Regions from separate parts of the Sulfobacillus thermotolerans genome, predicted to be linked through region 1. Evidence: riboswitches for the same ligand, from Rfam matches in the RefSeq annotation. Region 1 holds a riboswitch; each other region holds the start of a gene.

The links. A riboswitch is a leader RNA that binds a small molecule or an ion and turns the genes downstream of it on or off. The one in region 1 is predicted to bind S-adenosylmethionine.
Region 2: another riboswitch for S-adenosylmethionine. It lies ahead of ORD20_RS13580 (trans-sulfuration enzyme family protein); the one in region 1 lies ahead of ORD20_RS07705 (hypothetical protein).
Region 3: another riboswitch for S-adenosylmethionine. It lies ahead of ORD20_RS04275 (O-acetylhomoserine aminocarboxypropyltransferase/cysteine synthase family protein); the one in region 1 lies ahead of ORD20_RS07705 (hypothetical protein).

Annotation. Positions count from the first base shown of each region.
Region 1 covers NZ_CP133983.1:1,509,423-1,517,420, forward strand. Annotated here, with positions in the region: gene ORD20_RS07685 (trans-sulfuration enzyme family protein) at 1-351, opposite strand, end outside; gene ORD20_RS07690 (aminotransferase class I/II-fold pyridoxal phosphate-dependent enzyme) at 369-1,004, opposite strand; gene ORD20_RS07695 (hypothetical protein) at 1,047-1,436, opposite strand; gene ORD20_RS07700 (hypothetical protein) at 1,658-1,948, opposite strand; SAM riboswitch class I at 2,073-2,178, shown strand; gene ORD20_RS07705 (hypothetical protein) at 2,318-3,469, shown strand; gene ORD20_RS07710 (bifunctional homocysteine S-methyltransferase/methylenetetrahydrofolate reductase) at 3,466-5,343, shown strand; gene otsB (trehalose-phosphatase) at 5,321-6,121, opposite strand; gene ORD20_RS07720 (alpha,alpha-trehalose-phosphate synthase (UDP-forming)) at 6,114-6,905, opposite strand; gene murJ (murein biosynthesis integral membrane protein MurJ) at 7,128-7,998, opposite strand, start outside.
Region 2 covers NZ_CP133983.1:2,608,923-2,616,920, reverse strand. Annotated here, with positions in the region: gene ORD20_RS13600 (cysteine desulfurase) at 1-237, shown strand, start outside; gene sufU (Fe-S cluster assembly sulfur transfer protein SufU) at 234-653, shown strand; gene sufB (Fe-S cluster assembly protein SufB) at 697-2,097, shown strand; gene ORD20_RS13585 (non-heme iron oxygenase ferredoxin subunit) at 2,098-2,412, shown strand; gene ORD20_RS13580 (trans-sulfuration enzyme family protein) at 2,454-3,641, opposite strand; SAM riboswitch class I at 3,708-3,803, opposite strand; gene ORD20_RS13575 (GGDEF domain-containing protein) at 3,960-4,946, shown strand; gene tnpA (IS200/IS605 family transposase) at 5,036-5,452, opposite strand; gene ORD20_RS13565 (RNA-guided endonuclease InsQ/TnpB family protein) at 5,504-6,814, shown strand; gene sigK (RNA polymerase sporulation sigma factor SigK) at 7,380-7,998, opposite strand, start outside.
Region 3 covers NZ_CP133983.1:843,169-851,166, reverse strand. Annotated here, with positions in the region: gene ORD20_RS04290 (hypothetical protein) at 1-69, opposite strand, end outside; gene ORD20_RS04285 (GAF domain-containing sensor histidine kinase) at 202-1,569, shown strand; gene ORD20_RS04280 (response regulator) at 1,609-2,271, shown strand; SAM riboswitch class I at 2,328-2,428, shown strand; gene ORD20_RS04275 (O-acetylhomoserine aminocarboxypropyltransferase/cysteine synthase family protein) at 2,500-3,789, shown strand; gene ORD20_RS04270 (class I SAM-dependent methyltransferase) at 3,839-4,765, opposite strand; gene ORD20_RS04265 (hypothetical protein) at 4,849-5,067, opposite strand; gene ORD20_RS04260 (hypothetical protein) at 5,028-5,219, opposite strand; gene ORD20_RS04255 (hypothetical protein) at 5,675-6,064, opposite strand; gene ORD20_RS04250 (type II secretion system F family protein) at 6,108-6,815, opposite strand; gene ORD20_RS04245 (CpaF family protein) at 6,808-7,998, opposite strand, start outside.

The sequences.
Region 1 (7,998 bases):
ATGAATGCCAAATCGGCTGAATACGCCGCGTAAGACGCGCTGTGTGCCTCCTTGGCAGTCTCGCGTGACGAGGAGATGATCGCCTTGAGAAAACAGCATGAAAGCCGCCGTCAAAGCGGCCATGCCCGAGGAAAAAGCCATACCGCGGCTCCCGTGCTCAAGGCTTGCCATGGCCGCTTCAAAAGCATGCCGGGTTGGATTGCCCGAACGCGCGTAATCATACGTTGGGGGATTCCAGGGATCGGCTTGGTGATAGGTGGTGGCACGATAAATGGGAGGCGTAACCGCCTGGGTGGCAGGGTCAATCTCCTGGCCGGTGTGAATAAACTCCGTCTGTTTGTGTGGCATCATAGACTCCTTTGACGCATCTAGGATAGGGAGTTGAGCGCTTGGTCTAAGTCGGCCATGAGATCATCCACATGTTCAATGCCGACGGCCCCTAAGTCTAAAGGCCGCTGGCGAACCGCGGTCATAAACGTATTATCAATAGCCAATTTGGCACCATGGGCATGGGCCATTTCCGCAAGAGCTCGTAATGGACTGACTTGCAATAAGGGGTTACTAGGGCTTTCCGCAATAACAAGACGCGTCGTGTCCGTAAAGGCGCGCTCGACCGCATCGAGTTGGCGCGTGTTAACCATCGAGGAGCGAATGCCAAATTTTGCAAAAACATCTACCAATAAGCGATAGGTCCCCCCATAGGCATCGTCAGTGACAATCACATGATCGCCTTGGTGGAGCATGTGCACCAAAGCCGTGAGAGCAGCCATGCCGCTTCCATATAAAAGAGCGCCAGCACCTCCATCAAGACGGTTGATAGCCTCTTGCGCGCTGTGGCGGGTTGGGTTTTCGGTCCGGCTATAGTCGTATTGGCCAAGGTTCTCACCCGGATGCTGATACGTCACCGTTTGATAAATCGGGGTGCTAACAGATCCATATGCGAGATCTTGTCCGACGCCGCAGTGAGCAGCAAGAGTTTCAGGATGCCACTGAGGGCTCCTCATATGATGCACAAAAATCGTCCTTTCTGGGGCAATATCAGCCGATCAAGAAGTGAGAAAACGATCCAAAATATCACGGGCATTTTCATGGCGACGGCTTTCTTCCAATAAATAATTGAGCACGTCACGTAGCCAGGCGTCTAAGGGAATACGGTCCGTCTTTAATACGACGTCGTGCACGATCTTTTGCCGTTCGGGAAGCAGTTGACCGCCCTTGGCACTAAGTTGGTAGCGTACATTGTCAAAGGTTAGGGTGATCGACTTAATGGATGACGTTTTGGAGAAGAGGCCCGACTGACGAACCACCCGCACGTTTTCGGGCAACGACGCCTCCAGCTTATGCGCCAAGACGGTCATAAGCATTGGGACGTCATGGCGGACATCCTCCAGTCCAGCCGCGAGAATCTCAAAAGACATTCCCGCATTATCATCCATGTGGCACGCCTTCTTTCTCCTGCGCTGTCGGTTCACTAATGCGCATGGCCTAAGTATTGTGGACAGGTAGTCCCGCAATCATCACTCCTATTTTCAGCGAAGATGGGGCTGTGTGCAAGGCACGAAACTCCTAGACGGAGGATTTTTGTATAGAAAGAATGGGCGAGAGGTAGGGGAAGGAGAGCAAGAGCTCCCGCCGCATTAAGGGCAGCGGGAGTCGCTTAATGGAAGACGTGATGCCACAAGGTCAAGGCCGTGTGGCTGATTTGCATAGCAGCAAAGGTTAAAAAGGAGCCTAATATGGCGCGGACTCCTTGCCATGACTCGAGACTGCGCTGGGCATCCCCTAAGGTGTGGATGAAAAAATTCAACTGCCATAACAAGACAGAGCCGAGAACGGCAACAATGACGACGAACCAACGGAACACATGGCGGCGGCGAGCTGGTTTAGAGTCGGAATCCAGCACGCTGTGGCGCCGTTCTTTGGATAAAGACGAGCCCGATGACGACATGGTGCCACCTCCTATGGATACTCTATCATCCATACCAAAAAATGGCAATTATATTATTTTATGCAATGTCTCTTGACCATTTCGCGACGCCATGGTATTTTGCTTACAATTCAATAAGATTTACTTCTTATCCAGAGTGGTGGAGGGACTGGCCCGATGAAACCCGGCAACCCCCATAGGGTGGGTGCCAATTCCGGAAGAATACGGATTCGTATTCTTTAAGATGAGAAGAGCTAACGCCTCTTCTCTAAGTAGGCGTTTTTTTATGGTTGGATGTGCCGGGCTCTGTCTGGTCCACGCCACGCGTCCAGCTTCATTTCCTCAACGACTTTGATGCCGGTGAGATCAGAACAGGGGAGAAATTATATAATGAAGACAACGATTATGGGGTCTTATCCGAAAATTCCGGCGGGTCCGGGGCCGAGTGTCCGGACTGCTATTCAACGTTTCGAAAAAGGGCAAATCTCGCCGGAGCAACTGTACTCGACCTATGAAAGTGTTGTAAAACGGGTCGTGGACTTAGCCGCTGATGCACAGTGTGATAGGACCACAGATGGCCAGATCCGCTGGTACGATCTCTTTGATCCCGTCGTTCGGGACTTGGATAATGTGTACAGTGCGGGTCTACTGCGGCTGTTTGACAACAACTTTTACGTACGTCATCCGGTCGTCACAGGTCGCCTACAATATCAAGGGGGAACGCTAGCGGCATGGAGTCGCGAAGCGGCCTCTTTATCTCGTATTCCCGTGACAATTGTCCTTCCGGGCCTCTTTACCTTTTTATCTATGGTGGAAGACAAAAATTACCACAATGAGGAAACGCTATTAAGTGACTTGGTTGATGTCATGCGGTTGACCGTCCGTCACCTCGCTGATACGGGTATTGTTGAGGTGCAGTGGGATGAGCCGGCGCTGGCGCGCTATGCGGATCGTTGGCCCACAGCGTTCGTTCAAGAAGCGTACCAGAAGCTCCTAGCGTTGGAAGGACTCGTGCTGGATTTAGCTCATCTGGTGCACGAGGAGGCGGTGGCATTAGAAAAAGCGGGCGCTCGTTATATCCAAATTGATGAACCCGCGTTATCGACGAGGCCCGAAGAATTGGATTTGGCTATTGAAGCCATGGCGATTGTCACAGAAGGATTGACGGCGAAGACCATCAGTCATATTTGTTACGGGGATTTTGATACCATTTTGCCGGGATTATTTGAGCTTCCGGTGGACCAGCTCGACCTCGAAGCCGCTAATCAGAATTATGCATTGCTCGACCTTTTGGCGCGCCATCCTTGGCCCCAAAACAAAGAATTGGCATTAGGCGTGGTGGACGTGCACACGCACCGCATTGAATCCGTCGATGAGGTTAAGGCGGGAATTCGGCGGGCACTTGAAATTGTTCCCCTCAACAATTTGCTGATTGACCCGGACTGCGGATTAAAGACGCGTACATGGGACGAGGCGACAGAGAAATTGCGCGTAATGGCGCAAGCGGTTCAAGCAGTGCGGGAAGAGGAAGGCCTCGAGTGAAATCGTTAGCGGATGCTTTAAGGGACCCGACGTGGATTATAGGGGACGGAGCATCAGGCACGGCGCTTATGGCGGCGGGGATCGACCCCGCTGCTCTTCCTCTCGTGCCGCTAAGACAGCCTGACACGTTAATGAATCTCCATCTCCAATATCTCGAGGCCGGAGCACGGTTGTTAGAGACCCAAACCTTTTCCGCCAATGGGAGCAAACTGGCGGCACTGGGGCTCGAAGCCGACGTTGTCTTATTGCACCGCCGCGCAGCGCAAATTGCGCGACACGCGCGCGATATCTTTGGCGAACCCGCGTGGATTGTTGGATCGATAGGACCTTTGGCACAACCTGTCGCCTCGCCGGTTATGGAGAGCCTTACGCATGAAGAGGCCGTGGACTATTATCGCCCGGTGGTCGCGGGACTGTTAGCTGGTGGAGTCGATGGCTTTATTGTGGAGACGATGTCTGATATTCCCACGGTATTAGCCGCGGTAGAAGCCATTCGCGAGGAAAGCCTCTTGCCGATTATTGTGAGTTTTGCGTTTTCACCGGAAGGGGCGACGCGTTACGGGCTTACGCCCGAACAGGCCATTGAAGCGATGGGCCAATTACCAGGCGGTCCTCCTCAGTTGGTGGGTGCCAACTGCGGAAGTGGACCGGCTCCGTTGCTGGATGCCGTGATTCGAATGGCGCCACGGGCCAAAGATTTGCAGATTCCGTTAGCCGCCTTTCCTAATGCAGGGCAGCCCGCGATGGTGGCCAATCATGTCCATTATCCGGCCAGTCCACATTATGTGGCGACCATGGCCCCAGCCCTCGCGGAAGCTGGGTGTCGAGTGATTGGCGGGTGTTGCGGGACGACAGCGGCGCACATCCAAGCCATTGCTCAAACACTGCAGCATATGCCTGTTTTGCCCCAGGTCCGGACGTGGAACGTTGAGGACGAACATGCCGCTAATGAAACAATGGGGGGTGAAGGCGCTCCTGAAGGCATAAGGCAACTTTTTGGCAAGCGTTTTGTTGTGAGCGTGGAACTCGACCCGCCTCGGGGCGTCAATCCCCACCGGGTGCTGGAAGCCGCGCGCACCGTATGGGAAGCCGGCGCGGACGCCATTAATATTGGTGATAGTCCCATGGCACGGGTGCGACTCAGCGCGCTTGCAACGGCGCGGTTGATTGCAGAACAGCTACCGGTCGAAACTATTTTGCATTTTACCACTCGTGATCGCAATCTGATGGGACTACAAAGTGATTTGCTCGGGGCCCATGCCTTAGGCATTCGCAATGTACTGGCGCTCACCGGCGATCCGCCGGGCATCGGTGACTACGCCCATGCGACCGCTGTGTACGACATCAATTCTATTGGCCTCGTGAAGGTGCTGGCAGGCTTTAATCAAGGGCAAGATGCGTCGGGACAGAAAATTGGTGGCCATACGGCGTTTGATATCGGAGTCGGGGTGAATCCGACGGCCGAGGACCTCGACCATGAAGTGCTTCGCTTACAGCAAAAACTAGAAGCCGGCGCGGGATTTATTATGTCTCAACCCATTTATGCCAAAGAACAACTGGAGAGATTTTTGGACCGTTTTGGTCCCTTGCCGGTCCCCCTGTTATTAGGCGTTATGCCCTTGGTATCCTATCGTCAAGCATTGTATTTGCACAATGAGGTGCCGGGGATTACCATTGGCACAGAGATTTTAGCACAGTTCGAACATGTCCAAGATGGGACAGCGCTAGGGATTGACATGGCCTGTGCATTGCTTGACGATCTCGAATCGGTTATTCAGGGTGTCTATCTGGTGCCTTCATTCAATCGCGTTGAGCCGCTCTTGCCCCTCATTGCCTATATCCGTCAGGAATTCAGCACGAAAAAAAGGTCGTAAGGTGCTGCGCTGTGTGTTGGAGCAAAGCGCGTACTGCGGCAGGCGAGGGCAGGGTCCACTGGGCGGTTGTAGGGCCGTCCCCAACATGGATAGTCACGGCTGACGGGAGCGCGGCAAAGGCGTCTTCGTCCGTACGGTCGTCTCCTATGACGACAGCTAGGGTTGGGGAGGGCAGGATCGCCTGCACCCGTTGCCACAAGACGTGAACGGCATCCGCTTTCGTTGGGCCGGGCTTAGGGCGAATCTCCCAACACAATTTAGCTGGTACGATCTCAATAGCCTCGATGCCCGTCATGGCGTCACGCACACGGCGGGCAACGGCAGGGCCTTCGGCCGCTGCCACTTGTCGGTAGTGGACGCTAAAGGAATAGGTTTTGTCTTCAATAAGCAATCCTGAAAACTCTTGGCGCAAAGGGGCCAAAGCTTTTGCGATCGCATCATGGTGGCGGCCAAAGGCTTGGACATTCTCATGCGTCCAATGCTCTGGGCCGGCCTGATACTCGGCGCCATGGTTGCCGCTGAAGATCAGCGGCAGTGGCGCAAAACGCTGTTGGATGTCAGAGAGCGCCCGGCCGCTAATTAATGCAATCCGGTGCTGAGGTGATTGTGCGATTTGCCCCAGAGCCCATAGCAAAGACTCTGGGACATGGACCCGGTCCGGGCTCGGAGCGAGATCTAACAAGGTGCCATCGATATCCATGAACCACACACAGCTTTGAATATGGCGATCACAAACGAGACGATGCAACGTGAACTCGGAAAAGAGCGGTTTAGACATAAGATTGCGCAGCCATCTTTAATGTGAGAAAAATATCGGCCATCCAATCATAGATGGTGTGTTCTTCGAGGTGCTTACGCATGGCTGAAATACGATCCGCCCGTTCGTCTGCCGAAATACTCAAAGCTTCATGCAGGGTATTGGCAAAACCCTCCGGGTCTAAGGGATTGATGGGGAAGGATTCGTGTTCTAGTTCATTGGCGGCCCCGGTGGTTTCACTTAATAGCAAGACCCCGCGTTTGTCAACTTGTGCGGCCACAAACTCTTTCGCGACAAGGTTCATACCGTCGACCAAAGAACTCACAACCGCAAAATCCGCGGCACGGAAGAGCCCCATGAGACGAGGGCGATCGAGACTGTGGGGCAATGTAATGATGGGTTTCCATCCGTTCGTCGCAAACCGTTGGTTGACTTCCTGCGTTTTCTTTTCTACCTGCTCGTAGAAGCGCCGATATTCAGCCACCTCCGTCCGCGAGGGGACAACAATTTGAAGATACGTGACGTGTTCGCGGTATTGCGGATACAACGTGTAAAATTCCTTCATGGCGTCTAAACGCGGTAAAAGACCTTTCGTGTAATCGGCGCGATCGACAGAAATCCCTAAAATTTGATCACGACGGTCTACGTGGCGACGAATACCTCGGACCCAACGCCGAATTCGTGGGCTTTCCACCATCGCTTCAATGGCGTTGACATCAACCGAAATAGGAAAGGATTTGACATGGACACTACGTCCTTGCCAATCAATGCGCCCGGTCTCACGACTGCATTGCCCGATCCCCACGCAACCCAGTTTCCGCCTATTTCTTGCAGTAACGGGTCAAGGGCAGAGACCACTCCTCCCGCGGTTTGTATTGTGCGTATTCCACCGGCAACGCGTTCATCGATGTAGGGCTCCCGGTTGGTTACCACAACAAGAGGAGCCTCGATCAGCTGTTTGATGGCCATGACCGTCACCTCTCTTTACAGCCATTGTAACATACAAAAAAGGAAGAAATTTGGTAGATCAAGCCAGAGAGGATGGGGATTTGCGACGAATTTTTCTAAAACGGGCCACGAGCTCGCGAATCTCGGGAAAGCGGAACACGGTTAACATGAGGAGATAGACCAACAAGGATGTGCTGACCGTCCCGACAAGCCCTAACGTTAGGGGAATCAAGCCGTGGATGGCATCTAAAGCGAAGAGGTGGCGGGCGCCGTATACCGCAAGGGCGGTCACGGCGGCGGCGATGAGAGTTTTCACCGCAAAAGGTCGAAAGTGTAGGCTGCTGTTATGTGCAGGATTGAGAGCCCGGATAGTTAATAAGGTCGTATTGAGCCAAGCCGCGAGCCCCGTCGCTAAGGCGAGACCGTCTGCTTGCATGAAACGCACGAGAATTAAGTCCCCTACAATGTTGAACAGAATCGTGATGATGCTAAAACGGGCCGGGCTTTTCGTATCTTGCGTGGCAAAAAAGAGCTTTTGCAGATAAAACGATAAGCCAAAACCCGGTAAGCCGACAGACCAAAATAATAGAGTGCCGGAGGTAATGCGGGTTGAGTAATTGGAGAAAGCGCCATGCTGGTAAATGAGGCGTAAGATGGGAACGGACAAGATCATAAACCAAATGGTAATGGGGACGATGAGCAGCACGACCAGCCGAAAACCACGCATCGCCAGCTTTTGGTAGGTCAATTGATCGTGTTGGCTCTGGTGTTGGGCTAAACGCGTATAAATCGGCGTCGTCAGGGACGAAATGACGAGACCTACGGGAATTTGAACCAAGACATATGAATAGTTTAAGGCGGCAAGACTGCCAGTGCGCAGGGATGATGCCAAGACGCGATCAACAATCACGCCAATGGTACCGACCGAACTGGTCAGAAAAAAGGGCCCT
Region 2 (7,998 bases), 1.1 Mb from region 1:
CCCCGAACTAGTGTCGTGGCTTTTAACGTAACAGGAATCCATCCTCATGACGTGGCACAAGTCTTCGATTCGCGGGGTGTGGCCATTCGAGCTGGCCATCATTGCGCTCAACCCCTCATGCATCTATTAGACGTAGGGGCAACGGCGCGGGCGAGCTTTTACCTTTATAACAGCAGTCGCGATGTCGATGCGCTCATTGAAGCCACTGAGGAGACAAAGAGGTACTTTACACGATGAACTTGGACGATATGTATCGGGAAACAATACTGGACCATAACCAAGCTCCGCGCCACTTCGGTCACATGGAAAACCCGACACAAGTCGTGGGCATGCTAAATCCGACGTGTGGCGACCAAATTCAATTGGAGCTAAAGATTCACGACGGCCTTATCGAAGATATTCGCTTTAGCGGCCAGGGCTGCTCTATTAGTATGGCCTCAGCCTCCATGATGACCGAAGCGGTAATCGGGCATCCTGTAAGCGAAGCCCTTGCCCTTGCCCAAAATTTTAAAACGTTCATCACAGGAGGGACATCAACCGTACCCCTGGGAGATCTTGAAGCGTTGCACGGCGTGTCTCAGTTTCCCAGCCGTGTTAAGTGCGCCACCTTGGCCCATAATGCTTTAGAAAAAGCTTTAACCGAACCATCTTAGCCGCTTAACCCCAAAGATCTGAGACGTTTAAGGAGGGACTATAATGGCCAGCAAACCAACAATTGTCAACGAAGAGTATCAGTATGGCTTTAATGATGGCGATGTCAGCGTTTTGAAATTTGCGCGCGGCTTGCGTCGAGAGACGGTCGAAGAAATCTCGCGCATCAAGCAAGAGCCTAAATGGATGCTGGACTTCCGCCTCCATGCGCTCGATGTGTTTTTCAAAAAACCTATACAGCGCTGGGGAGCTGACCTCAGCCAATTAGATTTTGACCAAATCGTGTATTACGTGCGCCCCTCCGAGAATCAAGGCCGAACATGGGACGATGTGCCTAAGGCCATTAAAGACACGTTCGAGCGATTAGGCATTCCGGAAGCGGAAAGAAAGTTTCTAGCCGGCGTCTCCGCACAATACGAGTCAGAAGTGGTCTACCACAGTATTCATAAGGACTTGGAAGAAAAGGGCATTATCTTTACCGATACGGATTCTGCCTTAAGAGAATACCCGGAAATCTTCCGAGAGTATTTTGGCACCGTAATTCCTCCGGAAGACAATAAGTTCGCCGCGTTAAATTCGGCGGTATGGTCTGGAGGCTCTTTCGTCTATATCCCGAAGGGAGTCACTTGCGATATCCCCTTACAGGCATACTTCCGGATTAACTCTGAAAACATGGGCCAATTTGAACGAACGTTGATCATTGCAGAAGATAATGCGTTCGGTCACTATGTTGAAGGCTGTACAGCGCCAAGCTATAATTCAGAGTCTTTGCATTCTGCTGTGGTTGAGATTTTAGTGAAAGAAGGAGCCCGGATGCGCTACACGACCGTTCAAAACTGGGCTTCCAACGTCTACAATTTAGTCACGAAACGGGCCGTGGCCTATAAGAATGCTACCATGGAGTGGGTCGACGGCAATATTGGCTCCAAAGCCACCATGAAATATCCTTCTGTCTATCTAATGGGCGAAGGAGCCCGGGGCAGCGTGCTTTCTATTGCTGTTGCGGGCCGGAACCAACACCAAGATACCGGAGCTAAAATGGTTCACATGGCTCCAAACACCACCTCGACAATCGTATCTAAATCGATTAGCCAACATGGGGGCAAAACGACTTATCGTGGGTTAGTTCATTTTGATAAAACAGCGACCGGAGCTAAGGCGAACGTGAAATGCGATACGCTGTTGTTAGACAACGAATCAGTCAATGACACCCTGCCCTATTCCGAGGTCGAAACCAGCCATGCTGAAATGGAGCATGAGGCGACCGTGACAAAAGTCAGTGAAGAGCAGTTATTCTATCTCACTGCGCGTGGGTTATCCGAAGAGGAAGCCACCCGTCTAATCATTTTGGGATTCATTGAACCTTTTACCCGGGAATTACCGATGGAATTCGCGGTGGAAATGAATCGCTTGATTAAGTTTGAGATGGAAGGAGCTATTGGCTAAGTGGCACAGTGGGTACGCGTGGCATCAGTCAATGATATCGTTGCCGGTGAACCGTTTCTTGTGCCGATGGAAGACGATGACATTGCGTTATATCAGGTCAACGGCGAATATTTCGCCACAGATGATTTGTGTTCCCATGCCGAAGCCTCTCTGTGTGAAGGAGACCTTGTCGGATACATCATTCATTGTCCGAGGCATGGCGGTCAATTTGATGTGCGGACTGGGGAGGCGAAGCATTTTCCCGCTTATGCTCCCATTCGCACCTACCCGGTAAAAGTTGAAGGTTCAGATCTCTTCATTGACATCGAAGGATAGCCAAAAAGCACAACCAGCTCGTGTCTGGTTGTGCTTTTTCATTAAGCCGATAACGTGGCAGCCTGAATCAAGTCACCGGCAATGTCTCCTGGGTCTTCTAGCCCTATAGAAATACGAATGGTTCCGTCTGTAATGCCCATTTGTGCCCGTTGCTCCGGAGTTTGGTTGCGGTGTGAAGCAATTAACGGATATAGGCACAAAGAGTAGACGTCCCCCACCGTCGTTGCCGAAGCAATGAGTTCTAGGCGGTCCATAAAACGAAATACACGGTCTTTTCCGCCCGACAATTCCAGTGTAACCACAGCACCGCCCATGTTAGGGAGCAGTCGCTGAGCCGTTGCGTACGTGGGATGATCTGCAAATAGTGGGTAATAAACGTGCGTAAAGAGACCAGACGCTTGGAGCTTTTGAGCTACCTGCAACGCATTTGCGCTTTGCTTTTCAAAGCGGACTCCTAATGTCCGCAGGCCTCGGTGGATAAGCCATGATTCAAAAGGACCTAAGACCGCCCCACGCAATTTGAGATATTGGTGCAAGCGCTCCTCATGTTGCTGGCGCCCTAAAACAACGCCCCCCATGGCATCGCCATGCCCTCCTAAATACTTGGTAGCACTATGAACCACCAGGTCAGCCCCGCACTCCGCAGGTCGGTACATCACGGGTGTAGCAAATGTATTATCCACAATGACCTGCGCGCCATGGCCATGCGCCAACCTTACCAGCTCTGGCACATCAAGCACTTTCAGAAGAGGGTTAGAAATGGTCTCGATTAGAACCGCTTTCGGCCGAACCTCGGCCAACATGGACACGAATACATCAGCGTCGGTAAACTCACCGACGGCAGTCTCAACGCCAAACTCAGCCCATAGGCTTGATAACAGACTTAATGAGGCCCCATAAATATCTTGGGAGACCAGAACACGATCGTGCGGTGCTAATCCCGTTGCGTAAAGAGCCGCATCAATAGCCGCCATACCAGAAGCTGTGGCAATACCGGTTTCGGCATGCTCCAACACCTTCATAGCCTCAACCAAAGCCGCTACATTGGGGTTCCCATGACGGGCGTAAGAAAAACCTTCGCGAGTTCCACCCATCAATTGATCTAGCTCTTCGCCTGATCGTGATCGATAACTCGTGGATGGATAAATCGGAAGAGCCGTAGGTTCTAAATTTCCAAAAAAATCGGTCCCAGCATGAACCAACCACGTATCACGTTCCCATTGCGGCATAGATGTCCGCCTCCTTTTCCATAAAAAAAAGCTCCCACCGAGGGAGGACGGACAACAACCCGTTCCCTCTCATCTCGAAAGACATTACGTCTTTCAGGAATTAGCACCCCAAGGGGTTGCCGGGCTTCATCGGGCCAGTCCCTCCGCCACTCTCGATAAGAGGCTAAGCAAGCTGACTTTATCATAAACTGATACGGCAATCAACGTCTTCCATCAATTATCTTCGCATCTAAGGCAATAAATGGCAGTTCTTGCTATTTCCAACAATGAATGCCATGATAGAAAGAAGGATTTCACATTAGGAAGAATGGGGCATTCATGGAATCAACCAATCCGCTTTTCCCGTGGAGTGATAGCGACCAGGAAATATGGCAAACCCATCGCGACGGACTGTATGCCATTCATACACAATTTGTTGGTCGTGCACTGACCGTTGCCGAGGCTCATGATGGAATGCGTACCATCATTGAAACTGTCACATGGGAACGCTTTACGCAAATGTTACAAGGGCACTTTCACACCCTCGCGCAAGATCCTAGGCTCGCTATATCATCCGAAACTAGTAGGCATATGGGGACAGCTCATATGCGTGCGCACATCAGCCCGTCTTGGTTTATCCGTCTCTTCAACGAATACTTCCCTGCCTACCATGAAATGCAGGAAAAGTGGGGTGATGGTCTGCCCCCCTTACGGTTAGTAAGGACCCGCTGGCTCTGGGACGTAGCTACAGCACTGGATAGTTATAATGATCTTCTCCACCACGAAATTGCCCAACAAAGCCAAAAGGTTGCTGACTTAATGGCTTATGCCTATCAAGACCCGCTGACGGGACTTCTAAACCGCCGAGGGCTGGAAGAGTTAATCGAACGACATGACCAATTGTATTCAAATATTCCAGGCCTCTTGATCCTTTTAGACTTAGACGGGTTCAAAGCGGTAAATGACCAGTTTGGGCATCCAGCTGGCGACCACTTTCTGCAACAAACGGCACAATCGTGGCGATCCCTCATCCGTTCGCATGACGGTCTCGCACGGATTGGTGGAGACGAATTTGGCCTATGGTTCACCTTTGCCGGACAACCCGAACAGGTGATATCCCATCTTCGACACATGGCTCAAGCCTTACCCTCTAAGACATTCCCGTTCGGTGTCTCGGGCGGCATTGCGCGCTATCCTGACGACGGCAGACGCTTTCAAGATCTCTATCGCCAAGCTGATAAAGCGCTATATCAATCGAAAAATCATGGCAAAGGATGCGTTTCTACTCTGTCGCCACCCCGCTTTTATCCCCTATCTAGTGCCTAAAACCGTATGGTGACAGATACCTTTTTATCAAATGCGCCTGATAGCTCCGCCGTTCAGGGCGGAGCTATCAGGCGCTGACCCCGCAAGGGTCAATCCGGGGTTTCCTGTTGTTCGATGTATTGCCGAATGATGGAGAGGGGTGCTCCACCAGCCGATCCCGCAAAATAACTCGGCGACCAGAGACTGCCGCCCCACAGCGCCCGCTCAATGCTCGGATAGTGCTTCTTACGTATCAATCGCGATGAGACGCCTTTGAGGCTATTCACCAGGCGAGAAATCGCGACCTTAGGCGGATAAGTGATGAGCAAATGCACATGGTCCCGCTCGCCGTCGAATGCCTCCAAGGTGGCCTCGAAGTCCTGGCACACGTCAGAAAAAATGGTACGCAAGTCCTCCAGGATTTCTTTCGTAAAGACCAACCGCCGATATTTCGCCACAAAGACCAAATGCACGTGTAAGTGAAAGACACAGTGTCTGCCGGTTCTGTAGTCGCTTGTGTTCGCCATAGACCAAGGGTATAATAGACCCAAGAGTTCGTCAAGCTCAGGAGGAGATCGATGCAAGAAACCATCGTCTTCCCCTATCGCGTGTCGGTGCCCCCGACGGAAGGGGCGAAAGCCTCCGCTGCTCGGCGATCAGCGGGCGACTTGTGGACGCGTTTGGTCACGATCCATCGGTTCTGCCGCAAACGCCATTGGCGATGGCCCACCGAATCTCCACTGAAAGCGCATGTCAAACGGCGCTTTCCGCTGCATGCGCAAACCGTCCAAGCCCTCATCGAAAAGTTCTCCGCCACGATTGACGGGGTGCGTACCAAACGCCAAAACGGGGATAAAAAGGCACGCTATCCGTGGCGATTCCGCCGATACTTCAACCCCATTTTTAAGGGACAAGCCCTCCAAATGCAGGGATCGCATCTGCGCTTGTCTCTCGGGCGCGGGCGTGAACCCATTCGGGTGTGGCTTCCCGATGCGTTACCGACCGGGACGATGGTCCAGGCGGAGCTGGGCTATGGCGAGATCTTTCTGACGGTGACCCGCATCCTCGACGATCCGCAACCCCCGGTGTCCGAAAAGGTGGGCGGCCTCGATATCGGCGTCATTCACCGCGGCATGGTCTCCGATGGCCAAGAGGCCCTCGCCGTGTCGGGTCGGGGCCTGCGATCCGTCAAGCAGGGCCGCGCCAAAGGGCTGACCAAGCTCCAGAAAAAACGGCGCCGCACGCAACCCGGGTCGCGACGGCGCCGCCGTCTCAACCGCGCGCGGCACCGTCTGAGCCAACAGGTCAACCGGGTGAGTCGGAATGCCCTCCATCATGCCGCCAACCAGATCGTCGCGTTCGGTGTGGCGCAACAGCTCACCGTTCTCTATGCGGGTGATCTCAGCACGCTCAATCATCAAAAACGGCATCGACGATCCCGACGCATGAACCAAGACGTCGGGGCGCTGGAGTTCGGACGGTTAGAACACTATTTGGCATACAAACTCCGGCGTCATGGCATCCGTCTGATGCCGATCAGCGAAGCGTATACGTCGCAAACGTGTCCGCGTTGTGGCCACCTTAACAAGGTGGCGGGCCGCACCTACCATTGTCGCGCTTGTGACTATCAAGCACACCGGGATGGCGTCGGCGCGGTGAACATCCTCAACACGGGGATGCATGGAGAGATTCGCCCCGGGGAGTTCTTGGTACCCCAACGGATCACGTATCGCCGTCCCGTTCCTTTCAAAAGGGCGTTAAGGCGTAGTCCGGCTGAACCCCGGCATGTTGCTGGTGGGATAAACGATAGCGAGTCCGGAGGACCACTCCGAGGGGTTCACACCCCGCGACGCAGCGACCACGGTTCCCCCAGAATCTCCGCCCTTTAGGGCGGGGAGTTCAACATCACAAGTATCGTAAGTATGGTGCCCTTTACGAGTTACAAAGACACCATGGCACGCATGCTTTGACCGCGGGATAAAGTCGGTGTCCAATTCCGCAATGGCGGCCGACGCCGTCATCAACAGCAGCCCAATGTCGGCGTCGGCCATATCCTCACGAGCGGAAAGGACCTGACGTGCAGTTCGAGGATATGCCACTAACAAACACCCTGAGGCCTTTTTAGGCCCTTCTTAGGGGAGAACACGTCTTCACACTGGAGGACCCCCTCGGGAATATGTGGGTAAGTCGTAGCGACGCTTCGGGGAGCCGTAGCGTTATTATACGTGCCATGATTAGTAGGGCCCGACACACTTTTGAAGACCCATGGAGGTATTCAGCTGAATGGTTCTCGCTGGATTTGGCACTAGCCGACATTCTGTAGCCATATTCCCTAAGCATACCGGGCGCGAACAGCAAATATGGTCGCACGATACGCCCTTGACTCACGCTGACATGGGAGATGCTTCGGTGCAGACGGGTTCATAATTGAATGCACTTTTCAACCATCTCTCATTAGGCGTCAGGAAGACTTAAGGCGGCTAAAATCTTTTCGACGGCCCGTTTTTCAATGCGCGAGACATAGCTGCGTGAGATTCCTAGACGATCGGCAATTTCTCTTTGAGTTAGCCGCCGAGATTGCCCATTGAGTGCAAATCGAAGATTGAGCACCAAACGTTCTTTTCGCGTCAAACTCTCGACAAACTGCGTGACCCACTCCATAATCATGCTGACCTCGACCGTATCGGGAACTTCCTCTCCACCCGCTAAAACATCCATGAGCAGAATTTCATTTCCGTCGCGGTCAATCCCAATGGGACTATAAATACTGACCTCATTTTTAACTTTCTTTTGATTGCGCAAGTGCATTAATACCTCGTTATCAATGCATCGTGCACAGTACGTTGCCAACCGAGTCCCCTTGGCTTGGTTAAAGGTGTCGATACCTTTTATGAGACCGATGGCGCCAATACCGATTAAGTCATCGGGATCCGTTCCTTTATTATTGTATTTTTTCACGACATGCACAACCAATCGCAAATTGTGTTCGATTAGTCGCTGCCGGGCCTCTAAATCGCCCCGTTGCATCGCTTCAAGGGCTTCCTTTTCCTCTAAATCAGACAGAGGTTGAGGG
Region 3 (7,998 bases), 670 kb from region 1:
AGTCAAAACCACCATTTCCACGTCTGCCATATGGTGACTCCTTCCATACATGGGTGTAACAAACGACACTAGTATATCAAGCCTGCTGCGAATAAATCCGTAAAAATTTTCCTTGCCCCGATAAAAACCGCATAAAAAGACAGTGCGCCCATTTCGTGCTATAGTCAATATACATTCATAATTAAGCTAAAGAGGTTGAAAATGCCCCCAACAGCCGACCCCGCAGAACGGACGTCCGCAAAACCATGGCGATGGATTGCAACACTGATGGCCATGGCAGGAGTCAGCGTGACCATTGTCTTATTTCATTATCTGGTCGCCCCTTATCTGCCGCGTGGATCGCACGATTTTTCTCTAGCTATTATCTTAGTGATTGGTACAGGCTTCTTCTCCTATTTTGTTTTTGGCATCCTATCGCAACAACAAAAGGCGGTCACACTAGCCAATCAGCGCTTAGAACGACAACGTGACGGACTCACCGCGTTGCGTGAAGCCTCGTACGCCATGACCACGGTGGGAGACTGGCATGATATTGTCCAAAATGTGGTAGATGTTGCGCGCAAGCTCACAGGGGCCAGATACGCCGCGCTCGCAGTACTGGAAGACGACGACGCCTATACAATCAGCCAATTCTTCACATCTGGTTTAAGTGCCGAAGAAGTGGCAGCAATGGGCCCTTATCCGACGGGGCGTGGACTACTGGGCGAAGTGATTCGCACGCGTCGTCCGATTCGCCTGCAGCGCCTGCAAGACCATCCAGCATCCGTTGGATTTCCGCCACATCACCCCAAAATGGAAAGCTTTTTAGGTCTCCCTTTACTCTATCAAAATCAAGTCATGGGCCATTTATACCTTACGGAAAAAGCCGGAGGCTTTACAGCAGACGATCAATCCATGGTCGAACTATTTGCCCGACAAGCCGCAGCGGTCATTGCCAATGCCCGCTTTTATCAAGACCGTGAATCATTTGCGACGTTAAAAGAACGCGAACGCATTGGCCGAGATCTTCATGATGGCGTATTGCAGACGCTTTACGGCACGACTCTGTCCATTGATAACCTTGTAGACTCCGTCGAGACACTAGATCCGTTTGCGATTAAAGAGCTCATGCGCATCAGCGAAACGTTAAGCCTTCTCATGACCGACATTCGGTTCTTTATCCAAAGTCTCGAGTCGACATCCATTGACTTTAAAATTGCCCTGACGGACATGCTTAGGCGCCAAGGGCCAATGGATGACATTTCCATGGAATTTGATGATTCCCGGTATTTGGACTTACACCCCGAACGTATTCACGATTTGCTGTTAAGCATACAAGAAGCCGTCTCCAATGCGCGTAGCCATGGCCATGCTCATCACATATTGGTGCATTGGCATTCCACTGCGGAATCATACCAAGTGCAAATCATCGATGACGGCGAGGGCTTTGTTCCGCAGCCAGATGCCTCCCATACGCACTTCGGGGTACGGAACATGTCTAAGCGCATGGAGCGATGGCATGGGCACGTGGATATCCAAAGTCGATTGCATGAAGGTACAACTGTCACCCTTACCGCCCCCTGGCTATAATGAGGGGTAAGAACTCTTTATTTAAGGAGGGCACAAACAATGCCCGAGGATAATCCGATACGCGTTGCTATTGTCGATGATCATGAAGTCGTACGCATTGGTCTGCGCAATATGATTGAACGCCAGCCCGATATGGTTATGGCCCAAGAATGGGAAAGCGGCCAAGAGGCCATCGACCATATTCCAGGTAATGTTGATGTTGTGGTCCTAGACGTTCGTTTGCCGGATATCAATGGCATGGAAGTCTGCCGCAAGCTTAAAGATCAAGATCCCAATCTCCGCATTATTATGCTCACCTCATTTGGGAGCCAAGATTTGGTGGTTGACGCGGTGAATGCCGGGGCTTCAGGCTACCTCCTCAAGGAATCCCGCGGACGCGCTGTTATTGACGGCATCCGCACGGTCGCTCAAGGTGGCGCATTATTTGGCCCTGAAGTCACATCACAGTTGCTCGAGCGCCTTCGCAATCCTAAAGTCACTACCGATGCCGTGGAAACGCTCACTGCGCAGGAAAAGAAAGTCCTCGAACTCATTGCCCAAGGCCGAACCAACAAAGAGATTGGCCAACTAATTTTCTTGAGTGATAAAACGGTCAAGCATTATGTCAGCAACATTCTCAGTAAATTAGGATATACCAGGCGTTCCGAAGCGGCTGCCCATTTTGCCCGCTATAATGCACCCGAAACCAATGAGGAAAACTAACTAATCCATATTGACGAAATACCTGACATTCTTTATCCTGTTATTCAATTGAAAACCTCTTATGGAGAGTGGCGGAGGGACTGGCCCGATGATGCCCGGCAACCGGCCTTGATGGTTATGGTGCCAATTCCTGCAGCATATTGCTGAGAAATGAGAGGCCGACACCAGAAGAGCCGGCTCTTACTGGTGTTTTTTTATGCGTCACCTTGATAAGGAGGCTTTAAATTAATGGAAAAGCCAAACCATTGGCAATTCGAAACAACGGCTGTCCGGGGTGGATACACACCGGATGCGGCAACATCGGCCGTCGCGACCCCGATTTATCAAACGGTAGGTTATGCCTTTAAAGATTCCGAACACGCAGCCCGGCTCTTTAATCTTGAAGAACCTGGCAATATTTATACCCGTATCATGAATCCCACCACCGATATTCTGGAACAACGTCTAGCCGCGCTCGAAGGCGGCCAAGCGGCTGTCGCCTTTTCATCAGGCATGGCAGCTATTACGGCGGCCATTTTGAATCTCTGTCGAGCGGGTGATGACATTATTGCCTCGACGTCTTTATATGGAGGTACCTGGACACTCTTTACCTCCACGCTTAAGGATTTCGGCATCACTGTCCGGTTTGTGGCCGACAACGACCTTGCTGAGGCCGATGCCCTGATCACCGAGCACACGCGCGGTGTCTTCGTGGAGTCAATTGGCAATCCTCGGCTCAATGTGACCGATATCGCCGCGTGGGCAGATTTTGCGCATCGTCACCACGTGCCGCTTATCGTGGATAATACCTTTGCGACTCCATATTTAGAGCAGCCCATCGCATACGGGGCAGATATTGTCATCCATTCACTGACGAAATGGATTGGCGGACATGGCACCTCACTCGGCGGCATCGTCATTGACTCGGGCCGATTTAATTACAATGTACCAAAATTCCCTCTCTATTCGGAGCCTGATGCAAGCTACCACGGCATTGTGTTCGGCGAACAACCCAGCTCCTATGCCCTACGCTTGCGCGTGAAAACCCTGCGAGATACAGGCGCCGCATTAGCCCCTTTCAATGCGTTTTTGATTCTATTAGGGCTTGAAACATTGGCATTGCGCATGAAAGAAGCAAGCCAGTCTGCCGCATTCATTGCCGACCGCCTAGCCCATCATCCCCTCGTCAGTTGGGTCAATTATCCCGGCCTGCCAGCCGACCCCGCCCATTTGAACGCGCGCAAGTATTTACGGGAAAACCTCTTTGGTACCATGCTCAATTTCGGTGTCAAAGGTGGACGCGCACAAGCCGAGCAAGTCATGAATCATTTGCAGCTCTGGATTATTGTGGCCAACGTCGGCGATGCCCGGTCTATGGCCATTCACCCGGCATCGACAACCCATCAACAGTTAAGTCCGCAAGAACAAGAACTAGCGGGCGCCGGGGGTGACCTCATTCGGTTATCCGTAGGGCTGGAGAATGCTCACGACCTGTGGGCCGATTTGGAGCAAGCATTAAACGCGTCCACTCACGCCTAACTATTGTGGCCAGTGTGAACCTAAAACGCCCACACTGGCCCCTTTTGGGTCAGTATTCGACTAACTGCATGGTGTCACGGTCCTTACGCCGCCCAGCCAGCGTCATTCGCCTCAATACTATGAGAGTATACGGGCCATGGGTTTTCATGCGCATCAAGGCCAAATGTTCCCGCGCTGCAAGAATCCCGAGCGTACGCACACTATATGTCCGTCCTTTTGGGCTCGTACTCGCCACTTCTATAGCAAACAATTTTGACCACAAGGTATTATCATCCACCGAAGAAATCACACAAACGATTCCATTGGGTGCCAACTGCTTGCGCATATGATGAAAGATTTGCCGCACCTGCGTCGCTGAAAATTCTTCTAAAAACCGTACTGCACTCACCACATCAAACGGCCCTGTTGGCAAACCCGCTAAAACGTCGCCTGCGACTAAACGTACTGATGAGAAGGACCTTGTGCGACACCGAGCAATAACTGAAGGGGTATCCAACATCGTCACATCAACCCCCATTTGGCTTAGCTGCCGTGCCAAATCACCCGTACCCCCGCCAATATCAAGCCAGCGCATTCCTGTTGAGGGTTTGATATTGGCGATAAGGAAGGTATTCATCTCTTGACCGGAGTCGGTAAGGCGCATATCATCCGCCGCATGCTTCCATGGTGCCAGCGCTTCCTCACAAAAAGGCACCAAGTGAACCCAGCGCCTCACCGCATCAATGCGCGTGATACGACGGGGATCCGGGGGTGCGCCGCACCACAGCCACCGTTGCCCACTGTAGCGCACCACCCCTAGTTGTGCCAATGTATGCACTATTTCACAAGCCGGAAATCCTTTGTTTCTCCCCAACTCCCTTATCATTTCATTATCAGCGCCCTCAACCAACATAAGATATAGCCCTGACAAGATCACTGCATACATCACGGCATCCACATAAAAATCCCGGTCCAACAAAGCCCAGTCCGCATCCATGGAAACACACCTCACAAGGATTAATTGGGTTGCGTTTTCCACCTTATGCGGGAGATATCATAAAGTGCTTAGCCCTAAACTTTTTAATGCGCGATACTCATCACGCCAATAATCGCCAAGAGTTTCAAGGCGACATCACGCCGTGTCAAACTCCACGGATCATCGTGCCACGGCGTGAGAGCCGTAATCAGCATAGCGACAGCGAAAATGCCTGCCCAAGCCCCAAAGATTCGAGGGTCGCTATATAGGCCGAGCAAGCAGACTATAATCCCCAATCCTTGATAAGCGAGGATAATCTCCACAACATGGCCCCTATCATGGCTAGGGCTAAAGATATGCCCACATGGGGAACATGGGCCCCTTGCTGCAAGAAAAACCCCATGAGCACGGTGGGGATGCTCCATATTGCTAATGGCAATGGCCTAGAAAGTTGCCAGGCACCGCGCCAATTCATAACCCGCCTCCTTCTTTTAGGTAAGTTAATGGCCATTGTGTGGTGTACATAGGATGGATGTCATGCACATTTTGTTTGAATAACACCGCATCCCATTCGGGTTCCTAGAGATGGTCGAGATCACAGAGGTCCGAATGAGATGCGGTAGCCTTACTGTCCCATGCCGTAATCTATGACGCCAGGTCGATGTTCACAACACCGATTTCCTGTGCAAGGCAGGGAAGATGCATCATAGCTTTTTAATGAGTCGGCTAGTGTATAAAGTAGACATGAAGACCCTATGAACCACGGCCCACGTTGCTAAAATCTTGGGAGTGACGATCACATTCGTGAGAAAAGTGTCCGCAGGAAAATACTCGTTGCCTTCCCATTGATGCCGGCCCTTTGCGTTCTCGGGAGGCATTTTGGCCCCGGAAACCGGATAAGGCTTTGCGAGCACTAAAATTGGGCTTTGGCTATCCTCCTCTTACGACAGTCCAACTATGCAGAGCTAACAAGCCCATAGGAGCCCCAAACAAGGCTAAAACGTTTAGCAACAGCAATGCCGGAAGAATAGTAAGTAACATGGGGTGAGATTGTCTGCGCAAGGCTTCTTCGAGGGACAATTGTTCTTCCATCTCGCTCGCTTGCTTCATGGCATCATCTGGGGCGATTCCGTGGTGATAACCATGCAGTAGCATGGTGGCTATCACATCGGACTCGGGACCCGGATATTCCCTGCGAAATACCTCCATAGCCGACAGGTCAAACCGTGAGAGCAGCATGGTTTGCACCAACTCCCGAATTGCGCCATCTAACTCCGGCACCACCGCTAACGCTTGATCGATGGCCTGCCAAAACGTCATGATAGATATATCGCCAAACCACTACATAAGGCCGCCACGAGGATCATGAGGATTCCTCCTTGCGGATGTACCAAGATAACCCCATCAAGACCCCCGCCGTACTCATACCCAACATGCCAATCACCATATGCCCTGCCGTAGTCTGGGTCAAAATATTATAGAAGCTAGGCAACGCCATGCGAAAAATCAGCAAAAGACCATAGGGCACAACAGCGAGAACCATAACCGTTGACTCCAACGCCGTTTCTTCGAGCCGCCGCCCAAAACGTTGACGACGCGCGCGGCCCATATGTTGAATCACATTGTCGATAATCGGTGCCAAGGAGCCTCCGTAACGATTCGACAAACCGGCAGCTAGGCTCACAATCAACATTGCTTCCGTGTGCCACCGCTCACGTAATTCCATTAGCACCCGGTGGGGATCGGGATGCGGCACGATGCGGCTGTCACTACGCGCCACATCATCCAATGCCTGTGATAAACTCCCCCGGTTTCTTAAGGTCCGGCTTAGCCGTTGCAGAAAAACTTCGGTCTCCTGTTCTGCAAGATCACGTCCCGCGCGCATGCGTCGGCTTGTTAAAAACACTTCGAAACCTGCCGCAGCCAACAATACGGACAAGGTCAACACATGAGGGCGCACCCATAATAACGCAAGGCTGAGTGGAAAAATTACGCGAAAGACTCTTCGGGCATGCCAGGCATACACGGCGAGTCCCAGCATCCCGGCACTGAGCAGCACCAGACTATCCATCTTGTTCACCTACTTTGACAAACCCGGCGTCGGGACGATAGACCCACAGCACATGCATCCCCTCACGTGTTGGTTGCTGCACCGATTCAATGCGCCGAACCCCATCGGGACCTCTGCGTACATACACAATGACGTCAAGCGTGTCCTGAATTTGGCCAAGCAATTCCTCAAAAGGAATCCCTAGCTGATTTCTGGCGCACATCCGCGCTAATCGTAAGACGGTGGCCATGCCTCCCGATTGGGCATGCACGGTCGAAAGACTTCCATAATGTCCCGTCGACATCGCCTCGATAAGTTCTAAGGCTTCCGCGCCCCGGACCTCACCAACAATAATGCGATCCGGCCGCATACGCAGCGCATTGACCAGTAAGGTATGCACATCATGCGCACGAGTGGCTTCAAGGCTGACCGTATGAGAATGCGTTAAATTCAACTCACGCACGTCTTCGATAGTGACAACGCGCTGTGCTGGATCAATGTGGGAGGCCAACAACCTTAACAGTGACGTCTTACCAGAACCAGCCCCACCTGCAATAATAATATTGCGGCGTTCCTCAATATATTGAGACAAGTCCTGCCATAATGCGTGAGACAAACTGCCCGCCTCAATAAGGTCCGTTAGCACCAGAGGTTCAGCACGAGCCCGGCGAATGGTGATAGTAGGTTTTTCTGCCACGGGCGGCAGCACGCAATGAATGCGTGAACCATCCGCGAGCTGCGCATCACAAAGAGGAGATTCCGTATTGAGAACGCGTCCTGCCCGACTGGCTAAGCGCTGCGCCAACAACGTTACCTCATCGGGGTCGGCAAATTGTTGATTGACGAGCATAATGCGGCCATCCCGCTCACAATAAATTTGCTGTGGACCATTCACCATAATCTCGGTGACATGGTCATCCGTCAACAACTGGTCAAGAGGTCCCAAACCCGTCAAGCGATTTAACAAGGACCGTCGATATAATGCCACCGCCGCGACATTTAACCCGTCATCCGCAATCACTTGATCCACAGCTTCCTCAAGCTGATTAAGACGATCGCGGTCCCACACTAAATGACGCAACAGCTCAGGAAAGCGATTTTGTATCACTTGTTGCCATTGGTCGACACGTTGCCCCATTTGCGTATGTTCTTCGGCGGCCCCATGCGGCCAGAGCGATGCAAACGATTCTTCAGGTTTCCATGA